3 regions of the Povalibacter sp. genome follow, and region 3 is predicted to be linked to each of the others. Evidence: riboswitches for the same ligand, from Rfam matches in the RefSeq annotation. Region 3 holds a riboswitch; each other region holds the start of a gene.

Region 1 (4,760 bases), on a different contig from region 3:
CGTTCGCCTGGCCGGCTCTTGATCTCGGCGACTTTCTGCTGCAACTCGTCCATGCCGCCCGAGCATCCGCTCAGACACAGCAGGACCAGCGCGGCGATGGGTAGCTTGCTCTGGATCATGGGATGGGTGACGCCTTGGTTCCTTGATCGTTAACCGTTCGGACGCGGGCGCTGATTCGCGCGGGGCTGCGCTGCGGTCTGCTCGTCGTCGTCCAGGTAGCGGTAAGTCTTTGCAACCACATCCAGCTGCAGCTGATCGACACCGCCGCGCGCATCCTTGGACAGGGGCGTGATCTCGACATCGTGCAGCGTCACGATGCGCGGCAATGCCGCGATGCCGCTGACGAATGCGCCGATCGAATGGAAGCTGCCGGTCAGCCGCATCTTGATGGGCAGTTCGGCGTAGAAATCCTTGTTTACCTGGGCGTTCGGCTGGAACAGCTTCTGGTCGAGACCGGCGCCTGCGCCCTGCTGCGAGATGTCGGTCAGCAGGTTGGGCACTTCGGTCTTGTTCGGCAGCTTGCGCAGCATAGCGCCGAAGGACCGTTCGATTTCCTGCAGCTGCGCCTTGTAGGCATCGAGATTGGCCGCCTTGCGCGCCTTGGTGGTGAAGGTTTCCAGCAGCGAGATTTCCTCGGCGCGCGCCGCGTCGAGATCCGGCTTGTTGGGCTTCCAGGCCAGGAAGTACACCATTGCGCAGGCGCCGATCACGAAGATCAGTCCGATGGCGCCGAAGCGGAAAGCCGCGGGCCAGCGACCGACATCGTTCGGATCGAGATTGCGAAGATCTTCCAGGAGATTGCTCATCAGTGGGCTCCCTGTGCGGCTCCGCCCGCGGCCGCCTTCAGATTCGGATTTTCCTGCGTCGCGTTCAGCGTGAAATCCGAACCTGTTGCAGTGCCACCTTTCGTTTCGAGAATGTCCAGCGACGGATCGGCCATCCATTCGGAGGCATCGATGTTGCGCATGTAGTTCGAGACGCGCGAACTGGACTGGGCAATACCTCTGAGTTGCACCTTGCGATCGGTTTGTTTGATCGAGGTGAGATAGATACCGTCCGGCAGCGTACGCACCAGCTGATCGAACAGATGCACGACCTCGGCGCGACTGCGCTCGAGCTGCTCGATCACCTGCATGCGCGCGACGAGGCGCTGCTTCTCCTGGTCCAGTTCCAGGATCTCGGCGATCTGCTTGTCGAGCTTCGCGGTTTCATCCTTCAGATACTGGTTGCGTTCGTTCTGTGCGCCGATCGCTGAACTCATCTGCAGATTCACTGCAAACGCGATGGCGCCGGCCAGCACGAGTGCGCCAACGGCACCGACGCCGAATTCCTGGCGCTTCTGCTTGCGCTCGGCTTCGCGCCACGGGACGAGATTGATTCTTGGCATATCAGTCGAAACTCCGTAACGCCAGACCGCACGCCGTCAGCAAGGCAGTCGCATCCTTTTTCACCGACTGGGCCTTGGCCTTCTGACTGACCTTCATCTGGCCCAGCGGATCGCCGCGCAGGGCTTCGATGCCCACGCGGCTCTGAATCATTTCGGCGGCGCCCGGGATGTTGGCGCAGCCGCCGCAGATCAGGATCTGCTCGGGCTGTTCGCGACCGGCGCCGGACGCCAGGAAGAACTGCAGCGAGCGGCTGACCTGCTGGCACATGTCGTCGATGAACGGACCGAGCACTTCGGTTTCGTAGTTGCCGGGCAGTCCGCCTTCTTTCTTGGCGCGACCGGCTTCTTCCATGCTGAGGCCGTAGGTGCGCATCACTTCTTCCGTGAGCTGCTGGCCGCCGAAGGCGAAGTCGCGCGTGTAGATGACCTTGAGATCGCGCAGCACGCTGAAGGTGGTGCTGCTGGCGCCGAAGTCGACGACTGCCAGCACGCGACCGAGACCGCCATCGGGCATCTGGTGCGTCAGCAGCCGGCAGGCATTTTCGAGCGCGAAGGCTTCGACGTCGACGATGCGGGCCGTCAGACCCGCCGCCGCACAGGCGGCCACGCGCTGTTCGACGTTTTCGCTGCGGGTCGCCACGAGCAGCACATCGAGCATTTCGGGATCTTTTTCGGAGGGGCCGATGACTTCGTAGTCGAAGCTCACTTCCTCCATGGGGAACGGGATGTACTGGTCGGCCTGCATTTCCACCTGGCCTTCCAGTTCGTTCTCGCTCAGGGTGCGAGGCATCTGGATGACCTTGGTGATGGCCGCGTCGCCGCTGATGGCGACGGCTGCGTCCTTGGCGCGCGCGCCCGAACGCTTCACGGCACGCTTGATGGCGTCGCCGACGGCATTGGCGTCGACGATGGCTTTCTCATTGATGGAGTTCGGCGGCGTCGGCTCGGCGGCATAGGATTCCACCCGATACTGGCCGCCGCTCATGCTGATCTCGATCAGCTTGACCGACGAGGTGGTGATATCCAGTCCCAGCACCGGTCGGGATTTGGCTGAAAAAAGCACGCTATTTCCCTTTGTTCGTCAGATACTTAGGGGATTATCTGAGATCAGCACTAAATACGAGGCGCAAATATATACAGCTGCTTGTTAAGTTGAATGTGAGGAGTCTCACGAAATACCATCGAGGCGATTTCGGAAACCGGCGTGCCGCGTCGCTCCAGCTCAGCCTTTGTTAAGTCAATTATTGGGCTGTGGGAGAACGCAATTGCCGGATCAATGACTTGGAGTGCGCATGGATCGGCCAGTGACCTCATGCGTACGGCAGGTCACGACAGGACAGCGTTTTTTCGATGCCCCTATCATTCCGCCGGCGACCCCGCTGTCCTGGACATCCCCTCCTTCAGGAGGATCCACCCGTAGACCGGAAGCTTTGCGTCCTCACCTTTCGATGAGTTTGCCCACGTAAATTCGCGGCTACTATTGCATACCGGCATTTTTTAAAGCAAGGACTTAGGTTCATTTGTTGTGATGCGACATTACCTTCCGGCCTGGTTGCGTTTCGCCCTGGCAACGATCGTCGTGCTCATCGGCGGTCTCACGCTCGGGCTCTGTGGTGCCTATCAATATCTGGAGCCGGCCTTGCCGGACGTCGCAGCGATTCGCGACATCCGTCTGCAGGTGCCGCTGCGCGTTTACAGCCGCGACGGCAAGCTGATCGCGCAGTTCGGCGAACAGCGGCGCATTCCGCTTTCGTTCGAAGCGCTGCCGAAGCAGCTCGTCAATGCCGTGCTGGCCGCCGAAGACGATCGCTTCTTCCAGCACAGCGGCGTGGACTATCCAGGACTGGCGCGCGCGATCGTGCGTCACCTGATGTCGGGCGAAAAGGGCGAAGGCGGCAGCACCATCACCATGCAGCTCACGCGCGGCATCTTTCTCAGTCCCGAGAAAAGCTATCGCCGCAAATTGCAGGAAATCTTTCTCACGCTGCGCATCGAACAGCAGTTCAGCAAGCAGGAAATCCTGACGCTGTACATGAACAAGATGTTTCTCGGCCAGCGCGCCTACGGCGTCGGCGCAGCGTCCGAGGTGTATTTCGGCAAGACCATCGATCAGCTGTCGTTGCCGGAGCTGGCGTTGATCGCAGGCACGTTCCGCCTGCCCTCGCGCGACAATCCGGTTGCGAATCCCGAACTCGCCAAGCATCGCCGCAGCTACGTGCTGCGACGCATGCGCGAGAAGAACTTCATCACCGCGGACGAACAGCGCGCCGCCGACAACTCGCAGGTCGAATCGCGCTTGCACGGACCCGCCGTGGAAGTCGACGCGCCGTACATCGCGGAGATGGTGCGCGCCGATCTCTACAACCGCCTGGGCACCGACGCCTACACCGCGGGCTACGAAGCGATCACGACACTCGACAGTCGCCTGCAATCCGCAGCCGTACGTGCCGTGCGCGCCGCGCTGGTCGAATACGATTCGCGCCACGGCTATCGGGGCCCGGTTAGCCGGGTCACGGTACCGGCGCAGTCATCGGAGTCCGACTGGTCGCGACTGCTCTATGAGTTTCCGCTGCGCGGCGGACTCGAGCCTGCGCTCATTCGTGCCGTCGAAGACCGCAGCGCCGTCGCCTGGTCGAAAGTTCACGGACGCATCAATCTGCCCTGGAGCGGACTGAGCTGGGCGCGGGCGCCGCTCGCGGACGGCAGCGTCGGACCGCCGTTGCAGCGCGCCGCGGACATCCTCTCCGTGGGCGATGTCGTGTACGTCGCGCAGGAACGTTCCGGCAACTGGCGCATGGTGCAGGTGCCGGAAGCCCAGGGCGCGTTCGTGGCGATGGATCCGCAGGACGGCGCGATCACGGCGCTGGTCGGCGGTTTCGATTACTTCGCCAGCAATTTCAATCGCGCCGTCCAGGCGAAGCGTCAACCGGGTTCGGCGTTCAAGCCCTTCCTGTATTCAGCCGCGCTGGATCGCGGCTTCACGCCGGCCAGCGTCGTGAACGACGCGCCGCTGGTGATCGAAGATCCGTCGCTGGAAACGGTCTGGCGGCCGCAGAACAACTCGCGCGAATTCCGCGGCCCCATGCGGCTGCGCGAAGCACTCGTCCGTTCGCGCAATCTGGTGTCGATCCGCGTGATGCATGCGCTGGGACCCGCCTACACGACCCAGTACATCGAGCGCTTTGGCTTTCCGGAGCAGAACCTGCCGCGCAACCTGACGCTCGCGCTCGGCACGGCGCAGGTGTCGCCGCTGGAGATGGCGAGCGCCTACGCGATCTTCGCCAACGGCGGCTATCGGGTCGGCTCGTACTACATCGATCGCATCATCGGGCCGGATGGCAACAGGGTGTTCGAGTCGCAACCGCGGATCGTC
Region 2 (4,760 bases), on a different contig from region 3:
CGCGCAAGCAGATGACGGCGATTGCCGGCGGCCGCGCCGGTCGCGTGCCGACGCTCGATGATCTGCACGTGCCGACGTACATCCGTCAGCAGCGCGACAGTGGTCGGGACTACGGCCGCGATTCCGTTGCACCGCGTCGTGCGGTCGGGGATGGCCTCAATTCCGATGACACCGCGATGCTGGATATTCCGGCATTCCTGCGGCGTCAGGCGGACTGAAGTCGTCCAGGTCAGGGAACCTGGCGGTCGGGCAAAGCGTCCCCTTGCCCGACGTTGAAGTGACCGCGTGTCGACCCCACAAGTCAGAGGCTTGTGGGGTCCGGCATGCGGTGCTACGGTGCCGCCGCTTTTCGAGGTTTCATGTACCGATTTCCTTCAGCGCCGCGATCCTCCGGCCAGCTCGGGCCCCGCACCTAGAGCCTCCCATGCTTCGCCAACGCACCATCAAGAACTCCATCCGCGCCACCGGTGTCGGTCTGCATTCCGGCAAGAAGGTGCTGATGGTGGTGAAGCCGGCGCCGCCGGATACCGGCGTGGTGTTCCGTCGTACCGATCTCGACCGGACCATCGACGTGCCCGCGTACGCCGAGAACGTCGGTGAGACCACGCTCGGCACCACTCTTATTAAAGGTGAGTCGCGGGTCTGCACCATCGAACATCTGATGTCCGCCTTCGCCGGCCTGGGCATCGACAATGCCTATGTAGAACTGTCGGCCGAGGAAGTACCGATCATGGACGGCAGCGCCGGACCGTTCGTGTTCCTGCTGCAGTCGGCGGGTGTGGAAGAGCAGTCCGCACCGAAGCGTTTCGCACGCATCCTCAAACCCATCCAGGTGGAAGAGGGCGACAAGTGGGCCCGCTTCACGCCGTACAACGGCTTCAAGGTCAATTTCGAGATCGAATTCAATCATCCGATCTTCAAGAAGCGCGACCAGATCGCGAGCATGGATTTCTCCAGCACCTCCTTCCTGCGCGAGATCAGTCGCGCACGGACGTTCGGCTTCATGCGCGATCTCGAATACATGCGTTCGAAGAATCTCGCGCTCGGCGGCTCGATGGAGAATGCCATCGTGATTGGTGACGCGGGCGTAATGAATGAGGAAGGCCTGCGCTACGAAGACGAGTTCGTGAAGCACAAGATCCTCGATGCGATCGGCGATCTGTACCTGCTCGGCAAGGGCATCCTCGGCGAGTTCAGCGGCTTCAAGTCCGGTCACGCGCTGAACAACCGGTTGCTGCGCAAGCTGATTGCGACGCCGGATGCGTGGGAGGAGGCGACCTTCGAAGGCGATGAGCAGGCGCCCATCTCTTATATGCCGGCGACGGCGGTGTCCGCCGGCGCCCTGTAGGTCAGGCTTCAGCCTGACTTCTTAATTTAAGAGGCCGGCTGAAGCCGGCCCCACAGTAAGAGCAAGACGAAGAAAATCCCCGCCTCACCCCGGCTTCCCCACCTTCACCTGCACTTTCGTGAACTGCGTCTCACCCTGCGCCCGCAGCCGTTCTGCCAGGGTTTCCTGCAGATAGTGGATCCGCGACCCCCAGGCCGCGGAATCCGCCACGATGACCAGCGTCCCCTCGCGGTAACTCGCTGAAACGACGTGGGCTTTCTCGTCGCCATCGAGCGCGGCCCGCACCCGATCCGTCAAATCGAGCGTCTCCCGGGCGCGACGCTCCAGCTGCGCGAGCAGCGGGCCCAACCCAGTCGAAATGGGCTTCATGGGTTCAGACATAAGCTGAAATGTGCAATGTGAGGGCTGACTGCTTGATCTTTGGGTTGCGGATTCTGCATATTCCCGACCGCTGTTAAGGGCAAACCCGCTGAAAGGCGGGGACGCAAAGCCACCGGTCTAAGGGCGCTGCCTTCGAAGGCAGGACGGTCACGATAGCGGGGTTGCCAGGATGTACAACTCGAATCATCGGTTCTACGTCCACACCTCTCTGGATATGCCGTTGGTGCAGCTTTCTCGATGCGGCTGCGCCGGCAGGACGTTTTTGTCGCGCCAGATTTTTTGAGGACGCGAGGCATGATCGAATGAACGTCATCGTCTTTTCCAAACGCCTGGGGCGCGCTCGCCAGATCGAGCTCGGCCGCCCGCTGGCTGCGACGGTGACCATCGGTCTGATCGTGACCATCCTTGCCGGCGTGCTCTTCGCCGGGGTCCAGCTCGGACGCAGCAACGTTTTCGCTCCTACCGCCCAGGTCGCCGACTGGGGCCGCCGGCTCGAAGAGCAGCGCCAGCAGGTCGTCGACGCCAGGCAGGAATTGCAGAACCGTCTCGATGCGCTGGCCGGCCGCGTCGGCCAGATGAATGCCCACGTGATCCGCCTCGATGCGCTGGGCCGCCGCCTGACGGAGATGGCGCACCTCGACAAGGGCGAGTTCGATTTCGACCGCGTGCCCGCCGTCGGCGGACCCGAGGCTCTGGCCGAGAGCGCGCTGGTTGCGGCACCGGACATTTCTTCGATGCTCGATACCCTGAGCCGCCAGATCAAGGATCGCGAGCGCCAGCTCAGCGTACTGGAAAGCCTCATTTCCACCCGCAATCTCAGCCGGCAGATCGTTCCGGGCGGACGCCCCGTCATGCAGGGCTGGATTTCCTCCTACTTCGGCCAGCGCACGGACCCGTTCAACGGCCGCACCGTCTACCACAAGGGCATCGACTTCGCGGGGCCTGCGGGCTCGCAGGTCGTCGCCGTCGCTGCCGGCGTCGTGACCTACTCGAAGGACCGTTTCGGCTACGGCAAGACCGTGGAGATCAACCACGGCAATGGCTACGTGACGCGCTATGCGCACAACCAACGCACGCTGGTGACGCCGGGCGACACGGTGCAGAAGGGCCAGGCCATCGCCCTGATCGGCTCGACAGGCCGTTCCACCGGGCCCCACCTGCATTTCGAAGTACTCAAGAACGGCCGGGCCATCGACCCGATGAGCTTCGTGCGGCAGTAGCTGCAGGCCGGGGCGGCAGTCCCGGATGATGACGGCGTCTTAATTCCAGCACCGACTTCCGACTCTGCCTGTGGGGCCGGCTTCAGCCGGCCTCTGGCTGTAGGTCAGGCTTTAGCCTGACATCCAAAGGCCGGCTGAAGCCGGCCCCACAGCTAGAAAAACAAGGCCCGCCGCCCTCGGCCTTGTTTTCGCACGCCCCGCCCCGAACTCGGCCTGTCGGTCCCAAGGCCGCGCACGTCCATCAAAAAAACCCGACGGCATGGGGTCGCAGGGTGGCGTGTACAATCGCGTCCTTTCTTTTGGCCCACCTCGGAGCTCTCTCTCGTGGCGAATTGGCTCAGCCAACTGTTCGGCAGCCGCAATCAGCGGCTCGTTAATGGATATTCCAGGGCCGTCAGCCGGACCAATGCCCAGGAACCCGCGTTCCAGGCACTGAGCGACGAGGCGCTGCGCGCCAAGACCGAGGAATTCCGCAAGCGCCTCGCCGACGGGGCGACCGTCCACGACATCCTTCCGGAAGCCTTTGCGGCAGTGCGTGAAGCCGCGCGCCGCACGCTCGGCATGCGCCACTTCGACGTGCAGCTCATCGGCGGCATGGCGCTCAACGACGGCAAGATCGCCGAAATGCGCACTGGCGAAGGCAAGACGCTGGTCGCGACCCTGCCGGCCTATCTGAATGCGCTGCCCGCGAAGGGCGTGCACGTGGTCACCGTGAACGAATACCTGGCCTCGCGCGACGCCGAGTGGATGCGCCCGGTCTACGAATTCCTCGGACTCACGGTCGGCGTCATCAGGAGCGGCCAGTCGTCGGAAGAAAAGCGCGCCGCCTATGCGTGCGACATCACCTACGGCACCAACAACGAATTCGGTTTCGACTACCTGCGCGACAACCTCGCGTTCCGTCTCGAAGACCGTACGCAGCGCGGACTCGCCTTTGCCATCGTCGACGAAGTGGACTCGATCCTGATCGACGAGGCGCGCACGCCGCTGATCATTTCCGGCCCCGCCGAAGAAAGCACCGAGCTGTACGTCGCCATCAACAAGCTGGTGCCGCGGCTCAAGCGCCAGGAGTCCGAAGAAGGCGAGGGCGACTACTGGGCGGATGAGAAGTCCCGCCAGGTGCACCTCTCGGATACCGGTCACGAACACGCCGAGGAACTCATCACCGAAGCGGGCCTGCTGAGCCCCGACCAGAGTCTCTACGACGCATCGAACATCCGCCTGATGCATCACCTGAACGCAGCGCTGCGCGCGCACGCGTTGTATCACCGCGATGTCGAGTACATCGTGCGCAACGGCGAAGTCATCATCGTCGACGAATTCACCGGTCGCACCATGCAGGGCCGGCGCTGGTCCGACGGCCTGCACCAGGCCGTCGAAGCGAAGGAAGGCGTGCGGGTTCGCGAAGAGAACCAGACCGTCGCCTCCATCACCTTCCAGAACTACTTCCGCATGTACACGAAGCTGTCGGGCATGACCGGCACCGCGGACACGGAAGCGTTCGAATTCCAGTCGATCTACGGCCTCGAAGTCGTCGTCATCCCGACCCACCGGCCGATGATCCGCAAGGACCATGCCGACTTCGTGTACCTCACCGCGAAGGACAAGTACGACGCCATCATCGAAGACATCCGCGATTGCGTCGCGCGCGGCCAACCGGCGCTGGTCGGCACGACGTCGATCGAAACGTCGGAATACCTCGCCAAGCTGCTGCAGGAACACAAGATCGCGCACGAAGTGCTGAACGCCAAGCAGCACGAGCGCGAGGCCCACATCGTCGCGCAGGCGGGTCGTGCGGGCTCCGTGACGAT
Region 3 (4,760 bases):
CCGGCTGAAGCCGGCCCCACAGGCAGAGAAGATCTATCCCGTCTTCGCGACGCCCCTGTCGAAGCGTCGCCCCAGCCAGTAGCCCAGCAGCGCCCACAGCGCCGCGACGCCTGCGCCCAGCAGGGCCAGTGCCGCCGGTCCCCAGCCCATGCCTTCCAGTCCCTTGTTGAGCTGGGCCGACAGCGCATCGGCGCCGCGATACACAGGCACGTCGACGGTGCTCTTGGCCTTGTACTTGGTTTCCTTGTCGAGCGGGCTCCAGAGCATTTCGCGGCCCGGGCGCACGAAGGCGTATTCCATCGCCCGGCGCAGGATGAAGACCACGGCGAGCACGCCGAGCGTTCCAGTCGCGGCCAGCGCCACGAAGCCGCCGACCATGATGAGCGGCACGACCGTCACCAACGCGATCACGCCGAAGCGCTGCGCGATGCGGCCGGTGAGGAAGATCTGCGACAGCACCGTCAGCGTCTGCACGATCCAGTCGAAGCGCGCGAAGATGCGCGTGCGATCGGTGATCTCCGGATAGTTCACTTCCACCAGGCGCAGCTGCTCGAAGTACAGCAGCGTATTCACGGCCGAGATGAACACCACGAAACAGGCGATGCCGAGGATGTAGGGCGACTTCAGGATCAGCGTCACGCCCGCGAACATGTTGCCGCCGAGCGGACGATCCTCCTCCACCGACTCGGTGCGGTCGCGCCAGATGTTGAGCAGCAGGCGCTGGCAGACGATGGCGGCGACGAACAGCGCCGCGCCGAGAAACAGCAGGCCGTTGTTGCCAATCGAGGCGACGCTGAAGTCGGACACCAGCGGCCCGACGAGCGCACCGGCGCTGCCGCCGGCAGCGATCACGCCGAACAGCCGCTTGCTCTGACCGCTGTCGAACAGCTCGAGCAGGAAGCTCCAGAAGATCGACAGCAGGAACAGGTTGACCACGCTGATGAAGACGTAGAAGAACTTGCCGACCGCCGGATTGATCTGATCGCCCTGCAGGGCCACGCCGATCAGGCCGAGCACGACGGCGACGACGCCGTACATGGCGGGAAGAAACACGCTGCGCCGGACGCGGGCCACAATGATCCCGTACAGCGGGATGATCAGCAGCGAGGCGGCCCAGGTCACCATCCACAGGTCGGCCACCTGGTCGCGGCCGATGAGGGTGCCGATCGTCTCGCGCAACGGACGCACGGCGAAGTAGCCGGCCCACATGAAGAAGAACAGACCGAATGCCGCCACGACGGCGCGCACTTCGCGAGGCTCCACGGGTGCCAGCCGTCCCAGCAGATTGCCGAGCAGGGAACCTGAAGAAGTCGTGGTCATCGAATGCCCTCGCCGTCTCATGGATCGATCGCGCACCATGGCAGGCGCGGCGCGGGGATTCTAAACGGAGGATGCCGACCGTCGCAGTTACGATGCGGTCAGCGGTGGCGGGCTGCGACGAGCGGCCGATGCGGGAGCCCGGCTGCACCGGGCTCCCGTCGAACTTCTAAGGAATCGTCTTGCTGGCGACGTTCGATTGCGAGCTCTCGCCACCCGACCCCGTGTAGGCCTTCACGGCGAAGTACCAGGTGCCCGAGGCCAGACCGTCGACCACGTAGCTCGTCACGCTCGGGTTCGAAATCGTGATCGTCTGGTTGAGCGCCGAGGAACTCGTGCCATAGACGATGCGATAGCCGGCGAGATTGGTCAGCGCGGTGCCATCGGTGTTCTGGGTCGGTGCGACCCACGACAGCGTCGCACTGCCCGTGGCCGGTGCCGCATTCACGGCGATGCTGAAGGCAGGCAGCGACACGGAATGGGTGCCGTCGCTGACCCCGATGACGATGTTCGAGGTCGTGCCGGTCGCGCTCGGCGTGCCCGAGAGTCGGCCGGTGGTCGTGCTGAACGTCGCCCAGCCCGGCTTGTTGCTGATGCTGAACGCGAGCGTCGCGCCTTCCGGATCATTCGCCGTCGGCTGGAAGCTGTAGCTGGCGCCCACGGTCACGGAAGTCGCCGGCGTGCCGGAAAGGGTCGGCGCGGCATTGCCGGGCGGCGGGGTGGTGCTGCCGCCGCTCACCGTGATGGTGAACGCCGCGAGCGAGGCCGACGCCTTGCCATCGCTGACGCTGATGATGATGTTGCCGAACGTACCGGCCGCCGTCGGCGTGCCGCTCAGCCGGCCGGTCGACGCGGTGAAGTTCGCCCAGGTCGGCTTGTTCTGGATGCTGAAGCCGAGCGTGTCGCTGGCGTCGGCATCGGCTGCCGTCGGCGTGAACGAATAGGCCGTGCCGACCGTCGCACTCGTGCCCGGCGTACCGCTGATCGTCGGCGCGCGATTGGCGGCCGCCTGCACGGTGATCGTGAACGCCGTCAGCGCGGTCGAGACCTTGCCGTCGCTGACGCTGATGATGATGTTGGCGAACGAACCGACGTTGGACGCCGCCGGCGTGCCGGTCAGGCGGCCGGTGGACGCGCTGAAGCTCGCCCACGACGGCTTGTTCTGGATGCTCCAGGTCAGCGCATCGCCGTTGGCATCGGTGGCCGTCGGCTGGAACGAGTAGGCCTGGCCCGCCTGCACCGAGGTCATCGGCGTGCCGCCGATCGCAGGCGCGCTGTTGTCCGGTCCTTTCACGCTGATCGCGAACGCGGGCAGCGCCGTGGTCGCGACGCCGTCGCTCACGCTGATCACGATGTTGGAGAAGTTGCCGACGTTGGCCGCCGCGGGCGTGCCGCTCAGCGTGCCCGAGGAGGTGCTGAAGCTCGCCCACGAGGGACGGTTCGAGATCGAGAACCGCAGCGCGTCGCCGTCGGCGTCCGCGGCGCTCGGCTGGAAGCTGTAGGCGGCTCCGACATCGACTGAAGCCGTGGGCGTACCGCTGATCGTCGGCGCATTGTTGGCGGCCGGCGGCGGGGCGCTGCGCGAACGGATGACGATACGGAACGGACCGATGGAGCGCTGATCGCGTCCGTCAGTCACCGTGATGGTGATGTCCTGGGTTTCGCCGACGTCTGCATCCTGCGGCGAACCGGTCAATGCGCCGGTGTCGACGCTGAAGGTCGCCCACGTCGGCTTGTTGGTCACCGAGAACTCGAGGAAGTCGTTGTCGGCGTCGCTCGCCGTCGGCGTGAACGAGTAGTCCTGCCCGGCTTCGATCGCAGCCGCCGGCGTGCCGGTGATCTCGGGCGCATGGTTCGCCGTGGGAGGAGGCGTCGGCGTGGTCGGCGACGTGGGCGACGTCGGCGGAGCAGCGGCCACGGCGTCGTCGCCTTCGCCGCCGCAGGCTGCGAGCGTCGCAACCGCGCACAGAACGATGCTCGCCCTGACCAGCCGTCGAATCATCATGCTCCCGAAACTCGTTTTCATTGCTTGCACCTGCTTCAGCACGTCGCGACAGCGAATCGCGAACGTTGCGGACGATCGGCCAAGGCAATGACGCTGACGTCGATGTGTGCGCTGACGCTGGTGCGTCACGGATCGACGGCCCGAATCTGCAAATCCATCGGCATCCGATGCAGTCGCAGATTCTTTGCTGGCAACCCCGCTATCCCGCGCAGTGCGCGTCGGACCGGAGGCTTTGCGTCCCCGCCTTTCGACGGGTTTGCCCTTTTCAACTCCTGAACTTTTTCGCCGTTATTTCACGAGCGTTGCGATTCGCGCCTGACATGGCACGCATCGCGACGATCGGTTCACCGGAGCAAACCTGCAGCGAGTGGCATCAAGGAAGGGAAGCGTTCGGGTATGACGACGGAGGAACGAACAGTCCTCTGGCCGGCAACCCCGCTATCCTGCGCCCTTGCGCTCACCGGACCGGAGGCTTTGCGTCCCCGCCTTGCAGCGGGTTTGCCCTTGTGAAGCGTGGTCGAGTAGACCCCAGTAAAAACACCTTTGCAATTGTCGTTGGCTACAGACAGCTCAAGTGATTTCGAGCTTCACATAAGAACGTCAGAAAACATAAGGCGCTCGCTTATGCAATGCGTGCGCACTCGCGCATCGCACTGCATCCGTCGGGTTCGCGCTTCGTAACACGACGGCAATTTTCCGCGCATCACTGCAGCGTCTTGCTCGCGACGTTCGAATTCGCGCTCTCCGTTCCTGCACTCGTGTACGCACGCACCGCGAAGTAGTACGTCGTCGGCGTCAGTCCATCGAGCACGTAGGTCGACACGCTCGGATTGGCCACCTGGATCGTCTGGTTCAGCGCGCTCGCGGACGTGCCGTAATAGATGCGGAAGCCGGCGAGATTCGTGAGCGTCGTGCCATCGGTGTTCTGGGTCGGCGCCGCCCACGACAGCGTCGCGCTTTTGGTCGCTGCCTGATTCACGGCGATCGAGAACGCAGGCAATGCAGTCGATGCCTTGCCGTCGCCGACACTGATGACGATGTTCGCGTAGCTGCCCGCATCGCTCGCCGATGGCGTGCCGGAAAGCTGGCCGTTCGAGGTGCTGAAGGCGGCCCAGGCCGGCTTGTTGCTGATGCTGAAGGTGAGCGTATCGCCGTCGGCATCGGCGGCCGTCGGACGGAAGCTGTAGGCGCTGCCCACGTTCACGCTCGTCGTCGGCGTGCCGCTGATCGTCGGCGCGCGGTTGACGGCGGCGGCGTTCACCGTGATTGCAAAGGCCGGCAGCGACGTCGTCACCTTGCCGTCGCTGACCCGGATGACGATGTCCGAATGCGTTGCCGCCGCCGTCGGCGTGCCCGTGAGCGCACCGGTCGAGGTGCTGAAACTCGCCCAGGCCGGCTTGTTGCTGATGCTGAAACCGAGCGCGTCGCCGTCGGCATC

Evidence for each region. A riboswitch is a leader RNA that binds a small molecule or an ion and turns the genes downstream of it on or off. The one in region 3 is predicted to bind cyclic di-GMP.
Region 1: linked by a shared signal. The riboswitch ahead of V7D81_RS14740 (pilus assembly protein PilM) and the one ahead of V7D81_RS03170 (putative Ig domain-containing protein) in region 3 are both predicted to bind cyclic di-GMP.
Region 2: linked by a shared signal. The riboswitch ahead of V7D81_RS10530 (M23 family metallopeptidase) and the one ahead of V7D81_RS03170 (putative Ig domain-containing protein) in region 3 are both predicted to bind cyclic di-GMP.

What each region holds. Positions count from the first base shown of each region.
Region 1 is NZ_DAINNK010000047.1:9,642-14,401, reverse strand. Features, by position in the region: gene V7D81_RS14755 (pilus assembly protein PilP) at 1-119, opposite strand, end outside; gene V7D81_RS14750 (type 4a pilus biogenesis protein PilO) at 150-806, opposite strand; gene V7D81_RS14745 (PilN domain-containing protein) at 806-1,387, opposite strand; gene V7D81_RS14740 (pilus assembly protein PilM) at 1,389-2,450, opposite strand; cyclic di-GMP riboswitch class I at 2,754-2,856, opposite strand; gene V7D81_RS14735 (penicillin-binding protein 1A) at 2,916-4,760, shown strand, end outside.
Region 2 is NZ_DAINNK010000028.1:8,062-12,821, reverse strand. Features, by position in the region: gene ftsZ (cell division protein FtsZ) at 1-218, shown strand, start outside; gene lpxC (UDP-3-O-acyl-N-acetylglucosamine deacetylase) at 425-1,348, shown strand; gene V7D81_RS10535 (DciA family protein) at 1,433-1,717, opposite strand; cyclic di-GMP riboswitch class I at 1,798-1,898, shown strand; gene V7D81_RS10530 (M23 family metallopeptidase) at 2,032-2,949, shown strand; gene secA (preprotein translocase subunit SecA) at 3,274-4,760, shown strand, end outside.
Region 3 is NZ_DAINNK010000005.1:59,255-64,014, reverse strand. Features, by position in the region: gene V7D81_RS03175 (NTP/NDP exchange transporter) at 34-1,320, opposite strand; gene V7D81_RS03170 (putative Ig domain-containing protein) at 1,487-3,322, opposite strand; cyclic di-GMP riboswitch class I at 3,509-3,593, opposite strand; cyclic di-GMP riboswitch class I at 3,748-3,835, opposite strand; gene V7D81_RS03165 (putative Ig domain-containing protein) at 4,026-4,760, opposite strand, start outside.